Regions from separate parts of the Desulfovibrio sp. 86 genome, predicted to be linked through region 4. Evidence: predicted binding sites of a transcription regulator. Region 4 holds the regulator's gene; each other region holds the start of a gene.
What was found. Region 4 encodes sigma-54, which starts transcription at its own class of promoters, with help from an activator protein. Its sites were predicted from a motif close to CTGGCACGGNNNNTGCTT; they were not measured.
Positions count from the first base shown of each region.

Region 1: DESU86_RS06950 (UxaA family hydrolase) is a predicted target of sigma-54. The motif match lies at 1,833-1,850, and genes of this name have one in related genera.
Region 2: DESU86_RS10515 (SHOCT domain-containing protein) is a predicted target of sigma-54. The motif match lies at 1,849-1,866, and genes of this name have one in related genera.
Region 3: speB (agmatinase) is a predicted target of sigma-54. The motif match lies at 1,260-1,277, and genes of this name have one in related genera.

Region 1 covers NZ_LR738849.1:1,658,474-1,661,569, forward strand. The annotation lists gene dctA (C4-dicarboxylate transporter DctA) at 1-75, opposite strand, end outside; gene DESU86_RS06945 (UxaA family hydrolase) at 204-1,364, opposite strand; gene DESU86_RS06950 (UxaA family hydrolase) at 1,369-1,653, opposite strand; gene DESU86_RS06955 (sigma-54-dependent Fis family transcriptional regulator) at 1,995-3,096, shown strand, end outside.
Region 2 covers NZ_LR738849.1:2,567,645-2,570,740, forward strand. The annotation lists gene DESU86_RS10505 (hypothetical protein) at 393-1,007, opposite strand; gene DESU86_RS10510 (hypothetical protein) at 1,262-1,471, opposite strand; gene DESU86_RS10515 (SHOCT domain-containing protein) at 1,529-1,753, opposite strand; gene DESU86_RS10520 (ATP-binding protein) at 2,064-3,096, shown strand, end outside.
Region 3 covers NZ_LR738849.1:1,541,853-1,544,948, reverse strand. The annotation lists gene DESU86_RS06540 (multidrug effflux MFS transporter) at 1-105, shown strand, start outside; gene DESU86_RS06535 (hypothetical protein) at 430-963, shown strand; gene speB (agmatinase) at 1,387-2,262, shown strand; gene panB (3-methyl-2-oxobutanoate hydroxymethyltransferase) at 2,345-3,096, shown strand, end outside.
Region 4 covers NZ_LR738849.1:179,268-182,363, forward strand. The annotation lists gene DESU86_RS00705 (CTP synthase) at 1-685, shown strand, start outside; gene rpoN (RNA polymerase factor sigma-54) at 933-2,357, shown strand; gene hpf (ribosome hibernation-promoting factor, HPF/YfiA family) at 2,499-3,038, shown strand; gene rapZ (RNase adapter RapZ) at 3,096-3,096, shown strand, end outside.

The DNA.
Region 1 (3,096 bases), 1.5 Mb from region 4:
AAATCCAAAGGCAATGCCCAGGGCAATACCCAAAAGCACCTTGAAATACAGCGTAGAAAAAATCTTTTTTGACATATTTACCTCAAACACAGGTAGTGTATGGGGGGGCGCCACCAGCTTGCGGCACTGCATCCAGGTTTGCGCCCAAGGGCACGGAGAGCCGAAGCCGGGTAGTGACCGGCGTCGGCTCTCCGTGTAAACCTCTACGCGCTTTCGTACAGGCGGGTCATGATAAATTCACGATGACCCAGCGCTTCAGCCGAGGTATTACGGCCGTTGCAGGTACGAATGAGCATTTCAAGCAGCATGTCGCCAGCCTGATCCATATTGATTTCGCGGCGCAGAATGCCGGAAACGTCCACGTCGATGTGCTCGTTCATGGTGCGCACCGTGCGCGGGTTGGCCGACAGTTTGATCACGGGCAGAATGGGGTTGCCGATGATGTTGCCCTGTCCCGTGGGGAAGAAGTGGGCCACAAAGCCGGAAGCGGCGCACAGGGTGACCATTTCGGCGGCGGCGGAAGAAGAATCCATGAACCACAGGCCGGGGCCGGTGGGGGTTTCGGCCTTGTCGAGGCAGCCGATAACCGGAGCCTTGCGGCCGATTTTCTGGATGTTGCCGAGGGCCTTTTCCTCAATGGTGGTCAGGCCGCCTTCGATGTTGCCCTTGGTGGGCTGGGAGTCGCAAAGGTCGTTGGTCTTGTGGTCGTCAACAACCTTGGCGTAGCGGTCAAAGAAATCCATGAACTTTTTGCGCACGTTTTCAGTGGCGCAACGGGCGGCAACCAGGTGTTCGCCGCCGGTGATTTCGGTGGTTTCACCAAACAGGGTGGTGGCGCCGTTTTCCCACAGCTTGTCAAAAGCGTTGCCAACGGTGGGGTTGGCGGCAATACCGGAAGTGGTGTCGGATTCGCCACATTTGGTGGAAACCCACAGCTCGCTCATCTTGCATTCAGTGCGCTGCAGTTCGCTGGCGTAGTGCACAAATTCCTTGGCCTTGAGGGAAGCGGCGCGGATGGTTTCCAGGTCGCCGTGCTGCTCAATTCCGAAGCCTACTACGGGCTTGCCGGTCTTGGCAATGCCGTCCACCACGCGCTGCGTCCACACGGGCTCGATGCCGATGACGACAACGGCGGCCACGTTGGGGTTGCTGCCCACGCCGATAAGGGTGCGGAAATGCAGGTCAAGGTCTTCACCAAACTGCAGGCGGCCATAAGCGTGGGGCAGGGCCATGGTGCCCTTGATGTTGTTGGCCACAGCTTCACAGGCGGCATTGGAAAGGTCGTCCAAAGGCAGAATGATCACATGGTTACGGATGCCCACGCGGCCATTTTCGCGGCGGTAGCCCATAAATGTCTTGTTCATTGGTTTACCACCTCTTGGTTTTGACGTTGTGCACATGCAGGTGTTCGCCACGCTTGATGGGCTTGATCACCTTGCCGATGTCGGTGCCGTACTTGATGACGGTGTCGCCTTCAGCGAGGTCCTGAAGGGCGATCTTGTGGCCGATCGGAATGTCGCTCAGGGTTTCAAACACCAGTGTGGTGTCGCCGTCCATAACCCAGCCGTTGAGTTGGTCGCCCTTTTTGACGCCTTCAACCACGACCACGCCGACGCTGTCGCCGGGTTCATGCACCACAAAGTGGGTTGTCATACTGGTCTCCTTGGATAGTATGGTAGTAATAAAACGTACATTAATGGACAAGCGATCTTTATTGCATACAAGATAATGCGTATTTGCATTTGCCAGGCTTTTAAATACAAGATTATTTTCGTGCATTAAGCGACAGATGCAACGCGATCACTTGCCTTACCTTGTTTGTACTCATGTATTAGCAAGGTGCGTGCCAAAGCGGGTTGGATAGCCGGAGCCTGCGTCATCAAAGGATATTTTTTCACAAAGTTGATTGATTGTTCAACTAACTATGCCCATTTATGGGAAATTTACTTGTATTTGGGCAAAGAAATGATTAAATGTGGGCAGAGGTGAAGTACATGCCCTATGAGATTTCAGCAGACGGTTTGAGCAATCCTTCCCGGACTGTGGGCCAGGTGGTGCACCATCTGGCCAGGCTGGTGGTGGGAAAAATGGACCGTAATGCTTTTTTTCGCATGCTTGCAAAGCAGCTTCGCGTTTTGTTTCACTATGACCGTTTCTGCATCAACCTATATGACGCCGAAAGGGAATTCCTGAATCTCTTTACGGCGGCCGACGGCACCGTGGTGGAATCGCTCTCCAACACGCGCATCGCCCAGAACACGGTGGCAGGCCTGGCCATTGCCTCGCGCAAGCCTGTGGTCATCAATGACCTTGCCAAACACGATTTTGGCGATTCACCCATGCCGCTTTCCACCGTGGGCCTCAACTCCACCATCGCCCTGCCGCTCATCGTCAGCGGCGAGGTTATCGGCACTCTGCACGTTTCCTTTGTAAAGCCCCCTGAAAATATCGTGCAGATTCTCAATGTGCTTTTGGAGCTCAGCCCGGTGTTGTCCACCTTTCTTTTTGCCGTATTGTCCGAGGAAAGGCTTGAAAAGGTCCGCGCCACGCATGCGGCCATGCCGCAAACCTCTGACACGGACACCACGGGCAGTATCCAGCTGGCCACAAGCCTGCTTGAAACGCCAGACATGCGCAGCCTTATGGCCCTGGCGCGCAAGGTGGCCAAGCTGCACATCGCGGTAATGATCGTGGGCGAAACGGGTACGGGCAAAAGCATGATGGCCCGCTGGCTGCACAGGCACAGCCCGCGTAGGGGAAACAACTTTGTGAAGGTCAACTGCCCTTCCCTGCCCCCTACCCTTTTTGAGAGTGAAATGTTCGGCTACGCCAAGGGGGCGTTTACCGGGGCCACGAGCAAGCGCGTAGGCCGTGTTGAGCTGGCCCAGGGCGGTACGCTTTTTCTTGATGAAATTGGAGAGCTTGCACCAGAAATGCAAAGCAAGCTCCTGCAAGTGCTTGAAGAAAACTCTTTTGAACGTGTGGGCGAGGCTTCGCCCATCGGGGTGGATATCCGCGTCATGTCCGCCACCAACATCGACGTTGGGGCCGCCATGAACGAAGGCCGCCTGCGCCGGGACCTCTATTATCGCCTTG
Region 2 (3,096 bases), 2.4 Mb from region 4:
GTGTCAGTCTGCGTGTCAGGGATGGACTTGTTTGATCCCCCGGGGCGCTGAAGGGCTGGCGCGCCCCGGAGGATCGGTTCAGGGAACAGGTTTTATAACGTGGCTATATATCAAGAGAGTGGCGCTCTCGAAATCAACGGGCTTACCGTCATGAACGTGCGCAGGCAAATTGCGCGGGTTCTGTTGCCGGGCGGCTGCCTCAGGCAGCCGCCCGTGGGTTGGCATCAGCTGTAAAGCTTAGGGAAGCATTGATTAAAGAGACTCCTGGAAACGCGCAGTTATTTCGTTTGGCAAGGCGCGCTCATTTTTTGAAGCAGGAGTGGACTCTTCCGTCCTCGACTGCTTCAAAAAAAGTGAAGCAACGCCGTCAAACGGAATAAATCAGCGTTTCCTTAGTTGGTCTTGGCGTCGGGGGCGTTGCCGGCGGGCTGGTCCATCATGCCCATGCCGGGGCCGCCCTGCATGCCGTAGCCGCCGTGATTACCGGGGCCGCCGTGCATGCCGTAGCCGCCGTGATTACCGGGGCCGCCATGGCCGCCGCGCGGGCCCATCATGCCCCTGCCGCCCATGCCGGGGCAATCGCCCATGCCGCCCGCCATGCCGTGACCGCCCATGTAGGGAACGCCCTTGTCCTGCATCTGCTTGCGCATGGCGCCGTCAAGCTGGTACAGCTTGCCGTCCACGTCCTTCACATCCTTCTGCAGGGCCACGATCCTCGGATCGTCAGGCTTGACTCCCTGATAGAGCAGGGCGTTGATTTCGGCCTGCTTGCCGTACTTCTGCTGGAAGAGCGGCTGCATCTTGGGGCCGAACTCTTTATGGATGTCCTGCAGGGCGTTCATCTGTTCAGGAGTCAGGTTCATATGGGGGCCCATATGGGGGCCCATCTGGCCTGCCACAGGGGGCGCGGGAACTTCGGCCGGGGCGCTGCTGGCGATGCCGGCGGTGCCGAGCAGGGCTACAAGAGCGAGCGCCGCAGTGGTTGAAGCAAGTTTGGATGTTTTCATGATAATATCCTTTATGATGTTCGGTTGAGGCCGAAGTTTTTTGTCTCTGTGCGGGCCGTGGCGCCGCCATATCATTGTCGTGTGTGCGAGGGTGTGATTCAGGGGGCCGTATATGCCATTTCTGCCTTGCCAGCCCGGCCCCCTATGGCCGCCGCAGCCGGACAGCGACGCCGCTGTTGTGATTGTCTGCCAAGAACTTCAATAAGGCGTCTCATGTGTTGTCCTTGGGGTCTCAGGGCGTCTGCGGCCGGGGCTTACCGGCCCATGTGATTGCCGCCATGGGGGCCGTGGGGGCCGTAGCCGCCGTGACCGTAGCCGCCGTTGCCGCCGTTGCCGCGCCAGGAAGAGGCAGTCCCGGTGCTCGTGGCATTCTGGGCCAGCGCGGGCAGGGCGGTGAGGGCCATAGCGAACACAAGGGCCAGGGATGCAAAGATGAACGTAGGTTTGATGGTTAAGGTTTTCATGGTGGTCTCCTTGACTTTATATGTATCGTGCTCTTGAATCTTTCCCTTGAAGGAAAATCAGATCACGTTTTTGAGCTTTTCGTATTCTTCCTGCGAGATTTCACCGGAAGCAAGGCGTCGTTTCAAAATGTTCAGCGTATCACGGCGGTCAAAGTTGCACGGTTTGCGTCCTATAAGACGAAAGATAAAGTATACCGCCAGAACCAGCACCGTAATCGCAAGAAGCATTCCTATCCAACCGCCCCCCCAGCCGAAAAAATTCAGATAATTACAAGCATGCATTATGTTTCCTCCCGGTGAGACCGGGCACGCCCTGCATTGGGGCGGGGTTGCGCTGTCACCTGTTTGCGCGTTTTCACGCGCTCTTGCCCCCTATAAGGCAAAGCCCGTGCCAACAGCGACCATAACTTCATAATACACTGTAAATATTTAGTTTGTTGTTTTATGGCCGTTTTATGGCAACACTGTGACCAGGTAAAAAGTGTCCATTTTTTACCCATATTGTCAGGGCTGTGTCCGATTTTTACCAGCGCCCTTGACCATATGGGTAAAAAATACATAATAGGGACATTCAGCCACACAAGGACAGGCCATGAAGAGCAGATTTTCAAGAATATTTTCCGTCAGAGGGGTGCGCGCCCTGCATTTGGGGCTTTCGCCCTGGATGATTATGGGCATGGCCATCATTCTCGGGCTGACCATTTCGGCTCTTGCGGTGCGCAGCAACCAGCGCGGCAAGACATATATGATACAGAACCTCCTGGACCGGGCCGAGGCCCTCATATGGGCCCTGGAGGCGGGCGCGCGCACGGGCTTGTGCACACCCCTGGGCAATTCGGACGGCCTGCAGTCCCTGCTGGCGGAAACTGCCAAGCAGCCCGGCATTGTTTTCATGGCTGTGGCCAACAATGCGGGCGAAATGCTGGCCTACAGCGTGCCAGGGCGCACCCGCCACAAAAACCGGGGCAATGACGACACTTCTTCGTCCGGGCAGGGAGCAGGCGGCGATGGCAGGATTCCCGCGCAGGCGCAACAGGGCGAAAAGTCCTTGGCCATTATCATGCCCACGGCGGTGCAGGTGACGGAAAAGCCCGCATGGCGTCTGCGCCAGTGGGGCGACAGAAAGGTTTTTGAGGTGTACCGCGCCTTTGTGCCGCTGGAAGATGACCGCCCCATGCCATTGCCCATGCGCGGGCACGGGCAGCACAACATGGGGCGCAGCAGGGGCATGATGGGCGTGGATATCCCACATGGCCCCATGTCGCCCAGAAGGATGGAGCCCCAGTCCCAGCCCCAGATCCAGCCAGAGCCTCAGGCCGCAGGGCCAGGCATGCCGGGCTTGAGGCCACCGCCGCCCCATGCCGGAATGTGGGGCGACGGCAGCGCCTGGCCATCTGCCCAACTGCATCCGGGCCAGCCACGGCAACCCCAGGGCGTGGTCGTGGTGGGGCTTGATCTCAAACCATTTGAAGCGGCCCTGGCGGCGGATCTTCGCTATAACGCCATGTCGGCTGCCCTGGTGGCGGCTCTGGGCCTTGCGGGCTTTGTTTCACTGTTCTGGGCGCAGAATTACCGCCATTCACGCAAGATGTTGCGCGATTCACGGGCTATGGCTTCAGAAGTGG
Region 3 (3,096 bases), 1.4 Mb from region 4:
CCTCTGGGGATAGTCTGCGCCGTGACGGGAAGCGCCGCCCTGGCCTTGAGCCTTACGGGCACCAGGGCGCTGCGCCTGCGGCGCGAGCGGCTGGCCGCGACTTAGGGAAACGCTGACTGCTCGCATTCGCATTGGCTACATTTGCTTTGGCGTCGTCTGGGCTGGCCGCATCTGGCAGGGCCGCATCCTCGCCGCCAGAACATTTATATGCGCCCCGGCTTTACGGCGTACCGCATTGACGCGGGTCGGCCCGGATAGTACATATGGAGCCGCTTGCGACATTTTTCTCTAGGCCGTGCGGCATGAGCGCCTTTCAGGGGTTCTCGGCGTCGGCCATGGCCTGATGATCTGTTCCAGAAGTACGTGAGCCAAGTCCTGATGGCGGTTGGAGCCAGGGTGCTCACGCCGCCAAAAAGTCAAGGAGTTTCCATGCCTGAGCCACAGAGCCAATTCCAGAGCGCCGTAGCCGCCATGATTGAAGCGGTCATGTTTGAAAACTGGCTGCGATTCTATTTTATCAGCGAAAAGCCCGAAGCCGCCCCGGTTGACGGTGAAGCGCCGCTGTTCATGGCCGTGCCGGTCAAGGGTATGGAGCGCATTGCCGAACTCTACCCCCATCTGCTGCCCCTGGCCGATGAAATGAACGGTCAGGAAGTGACCTTTGAAATGTCGCAGCGCGCCATTTGCAACTTCGTGGCCACCCACGTGGAAGGCAAGAGCATAGCGCGCGACAGCGCGGCCATGATATTCAACAGCGCCACCTTTCAGGTGCAGATGCAGCTTTTCAATACCTGGGTGCAGATGCACGAAGATCAGCTGGACCGTGGCTTCACGGAGTTCGGCGCATGGCGCAAGCTCTTTGACGAATGGCGTCAGACCCCCGGCGCGCGCGAACTGGCGGAAAAGCTGACCGTCAGCATACAGGGGGCTCCGGCCACCGCTGGAAAGGAAACGTTGCAGTAAGTCTTGAGCGGAAAGTCTGGTGGCGGAACATCAGCCGATAAAAGCACCGAGATTTATTTGCGCGGGTAAGCGCCGAAGCGAACGTGCCGGTAACTTTGAGAATGTATATTTTTAACAGTAGTCTGCTCCGTGGGCTGGCCGCATGCATCAGTGAGATAATTTTTTGTACAGCGGCAAGCCTGCAACGTGGGGCGCAGGGCAGGAGAGTATAAGTTTTTAAACTAAACAGTATTTGTTCCTGAAATAAATTACAATAAATTACTGGTGGTTAGAGAGATTTATTTTCTCGATTCCACTTGGCACGGCCATTGCAGAATAGAAAGTACCTTCCTTTCTTTTGCTGACAGCCTCCTCCAAATAAGACGGCCTGCCTCCCCAAGCGGGCCGTTTTATTTGGTTCATCCATACAGCCTGAGGATAGTCATGCAGCATTTTCTTGCATCGGAATACAGCCCCTCCCGGCCTGAACAGGCCGCCTTTCATATTATCCCCGTTCCGCTGGAGCAGAGCGTGTCTTACGGCGCTGGCACGGCCCACGGCCCCGAGGCCCTGCTCACGGCCTCCCAGCAGCTTGAAGCCTGGGAAAGCGGACTTACCCCAGGAGAATCAGGTTTTTATACCGCGCCCCCTGTGGACTGTAGCGGCCCCATTGAGGGGGTCATTGACCGCATCGAGGCTGCCACGGCCCAGGCGCTTGCCTGCAAGGCCCTGCCGGTGCTGCTCGGCGGCGAACACACGGTGAGCCTTGGCGCGTTGCGCGCCCTGGCCAAGCAGGCGCAGAGCACGGGCGAACCCTTTGGCATTGTGCAGTTTGACGCCCATGCCGATCTGCGTTCAAGCTATGAGGGCAGCCCCTATTCGCACGCCTGCGTCATGCACCGTGCTGTGGCCGATCTGGGCCTGCCGCTGGTGCAGTTTGGCGTGCGCGACTTCTGCCGCGAGGAAGCCGAGGTACGCAAGGCGCACAACGTCACGCACTATGACGCCTATTTCATGGCCCGCGTGGGTCTGCCCGAGCTGCCCCTGCCCGAGGGCTTCCCCCAGCGGATTTACATCACCTTTGACGTGGACGCCTTTGACGCCTCCCTCATGCCCGCCACGGGAACGCCGTCACCCGGCGGCTTAAGCTGGCGTGAGGCCCAGTTCATTCTTGAGCGCTGCGTTGAGGGGCGTCAGGTCGTGGGGCTGGACGTGGTGGAGCTTGCCCCCATTGCGGGTCTGCACCACTGTGATTTTACGGCGGCCAAGCTGACGCATCTGCTTATGGGGCTGGCGTTCGCGGCCAACAGCCGTTCCTGACGCGTTTTTCTGCCGTCTGGATCGCTGGCCGTCAGGCATCCCCAACAGTTGCCGACAGGGTTTTTACCAAGGAGCATTCACCATGAAGAACACTGTGGTCACATTTCGCGCCGCCAAGGGGCAGGACAAGCTTGTGGTGCTTACCGCCTACGACTACAGCACGGCCCGCGTTATGGACGACGCCGGAGTCAATGCCCTGCTGGTGGGGGATTCGCTCGGCATGGTCATGCTGGGACACGAGGACACACTCAGCGTCACCATGGACGACATGCTACGCCATTGCGCCGCTGTGGCGCGGGCTGCGGATCAGGCCCTTGTGATCTGCGACATGCCCTACATGAGCTATCACACCAGCGTGGATGAAGCCGTGCGCAATGCTGGCAGGCTGGTGACCGAAGGCCGCGCCCAGGCCGTCAAGCTTGAAGGCGGTTCGGAATTTTGCGACGTGGTCAGGGCTCTTGTGCGGGCGTCCATTCCCGTCATGGGGCATCTGGGGCTTACCCCCCAGTCTGTCAACGCCTTCGGCGGTTTCAAGATGCAGGGCAAGACGCCCAGCGCGGCCCAGAAGCTGCTGGACGACGCCCGCGCCCTTCAGGATGCCGGGGCCTTTGCCCTGGTGCTGGAATGCGTGCCCGCCGTTCTTGCCGCCCGCGTCACCAGGGAGCTTGCCATTCCCGTCATCGGCATCGGCGCTGGCGCGGAATGCGACGGGCAGGTGCTGGTCTGGCAGGACATGACCGGCCTGAACACCCGGCCGTTGCCGCGTTTTGTCAAATACTTCGGCTCGGTGGACAAGGCCCTGCGCGACGCCATTGAGGCCTACACCCGTGAAGT
Region 4 (3,096 bases):
GGCCAACCGTGTTCAGGTGAACCTGCGCTACGTGAATTCCGAAAACATCGACGCCAGCAATGTGGCGGAACATCTGAAAGGCTGCAACGGCATTCTGGTTCCCGGCGGTTTTGGCTACCGTGGCGTCGAAGGCAAGATTGTGGCCATCCGGTACGCACGTGAAAAAAAGGTGCCCTTCTTTGGCATCTGCCTTGGCATGCAGTGCGCCGTCATCGAATTTGCCCGCCATGTGGCGGAAATGGCTGACGCAAACTCCGAAGAATTCGATCACCGCTCCAAGCACAAGGTCATCTACCTCATGACCGAATGGTACGACTTCCGTACCAAGAATGTTGAAAAACGCGATGCGGGCAGCGACAAGGGCGGCACCATGCGCCTTGGAGCATACCCGTGCAAGGTTCTGCCCAACTCCCGCGCGTTTGAGGCGTACAAGAAAGAACTGGTTGAAGAACGCCACCGCCACCGCTATGAATTCAATAATGAATTCAAGGAAGCTCTGGCGGAAAAGGGCATGGTTTTCAGCGGCACCTCGCCTGACGGAAACCTTGTGGAGATCGTGGAACTGCCCGACCACCCCTGGTTTTTGGGCTGCCAGTTCCACCCCGAATTCAAATCCAGGCCCATGGACGCGCATCCGCTTTTCCGTGAATTTATCACGGCAGCCAAAAAGCACGCCAAGGTGTAAGGCTTGCACGATCACATCATCTTTTGATGACAGGAAGAAGGGAGGGCGACCTCCCTTCTTCCGTTTCAGGGCCAGAAGCCGTTCCTGAAGCCAACACCTTGAAAATAATGGTGCAAAGCTCGCGTCAGTACACGGGTCCCGTTGTTTTTGGTCGCGCAACCTCTGGCTATTGCATAATTTTTGCCACTATGGCACACTACTTGTAAATAAGATATTTTCTGCTGACCTTTCAAGACGGAACAGGCTCATGGCACTGGAACTTCGACAGCAACTAAAACTGACTCAGCAGCTCGTGATGACCCCGCAATTGCAGCAGGCCATCAAGCTGCTCCAGCTCTCACGCATGGAGCTTCTTGAGACTGTGCAGCAGGAAATGCTGGACAATCCTTTTCTTGAAGAATCCCAGGGCGATGACATTTCGACAGATCCTGGGGAAGACAGGCGGGAAAAAGCCGCCGAAGAGGTGTACGACCAAGACCTGGCCAAGGATGCCGACTGGGAGGATTATCTGGGAGAGTTCGCCAGCACTCCCCGCCTTGTACAGCCACGTGAGTACGAGGTTGCCGAAGATATTTCTCCCCTCGAAGCGCGCTATTCGGCCAAGCCCACCCTTGAAGGGCACCTGATGTGGCAATTGCGTCTTTCCTCACTCACCGAAGCGCAAAAAGACATAGGCGAAGTCATCATCGGCAACCTTTCTTCAGCGGGCTATCTGCATGCCAGCCTGGAAGAAATCGCGCAGATGACGGAATCGGAACCGGCAGACGTTCAGACAGTGCTTGAAAAGATACAACTGTTTGATCCCGTTGGCGTAGCCGCCCGCGATGCCCGTGAATGCCTGATCGTACAGATAAAAAGCCTGAAGTATGACCGCGACCCCATATTGCTTGAACTGGTGCGCTCGCACCTGGAGGACCTTGAGGCCAAGCGCTACAAGCCCCTGCTGCGCAAATTCAAGCTGGATATGGAGGAACTGAAAGAATATCTGGACATCATCCAGAGCCTTGATCCCCTGCCTGGGGCCAGTTTTGGCGGTGGCGAGCCGACCTATGTGAGCCCTGATGTTTTTGTGTACAAAATGGGTGATGAGTTCGTCATTCTGCTCAATGAGGACGGCTTGCCGCAGTTGCAGCTTTCCAACATGAGCCAGATGGACTTGAAGGGATCCTCGGATAAGGAAAAGGAATACTGTACAGAAAAAATGCGTTCGGCCAGCTGGCTCATCAAGAGCCTCTATCAGCGCCAGCGCACCCTGTACAAGGTGATGGAGAGCATTGTTCGTCACCAGCAGCCTTTTTTCGAGGATGGCGTGACGCGCCTGGCTCCGCTTATTCTCAAGGACATTGCTGACGACATCAGTATGCATGAATCCACGGTAAGCCGCATCACGACAAACAAGTATGTGGCGACGCCGCACGGAATTTTTGAACTGAAATTTTTCTTCAACAGCGGCCTGGAGCTTGATGACGGCAGCCAGGTCGGCTCCGAGAGCGTCAAGGCTCTCATCAAGAAATTCATTTCTGACGAAGATGCCAGGTCTCCCCTGAGCGATGAGCGCATCGGCGAGATGCTGAAAGAGCACCTCAAGGTCAACATTGCACGGCGCACTGTGGCCAAATACCGCACCGCTCTTGATATTCCGTCATCTTCAAGACGCAAGGAACATTTCTAATCCTGCCCCCGGCGCGGCAGACGCTGCGCTTCGCGTGAGGCGATACATATAAAAAAGATGGTTCATCAAATTTCCACCGTCGCTCAAAAGGCGGGTTCCACAGTTCTCCATGCCGGGAACTGACATCATAAGGAGGATTATATGAACATCTCTTTTGCCTTCAAAAACTTTGAAGCCTCCGACCATCTTAAAAAGTATGCCCGACGCCGCATGGAAAAGCTGGGGCGTTTTTTTGGCAAGTCTTCCGGTCTTGAGGTAAGCGTTGTGCTTACCGTTGACAAATTTCGCCACCGCTGCGAAGTGACAGTTGTCGGCGAAGGATTGCATATAAACGCAACGGAACAGACTTCAGATATGTACGCCGCCATCGACCTTGTGACAGACAAGGTCGAGGCGCAGATCAAGCGCCAGGTTTCACGGGTCAAGACGCAGCGCCGCAAGGCACGCTCCGACGATGTTGACGTCTTTACCTATAACCTCGACGCAGACGCTGAAGTGGCGCAACCGGTTGAAGGCACTGACCGCCTCGCCACCAAGCCGCTGCACCTTGACGAGGCGCTTATGCAGCTTGACTCCATTGGCAGTGAGTTTCTGGTGTTTTTCAACGCCGAAAACGGCCGCATCAACGTGGTGTACCGCACCCGCACGAGCAGCTACGCGCTGATTGACCCCGTCTTATAATTACGCCTGTTTCCGGCCGTCTGCTATCAGGCGGCCGGAAATATAGCAGGGGGAATCA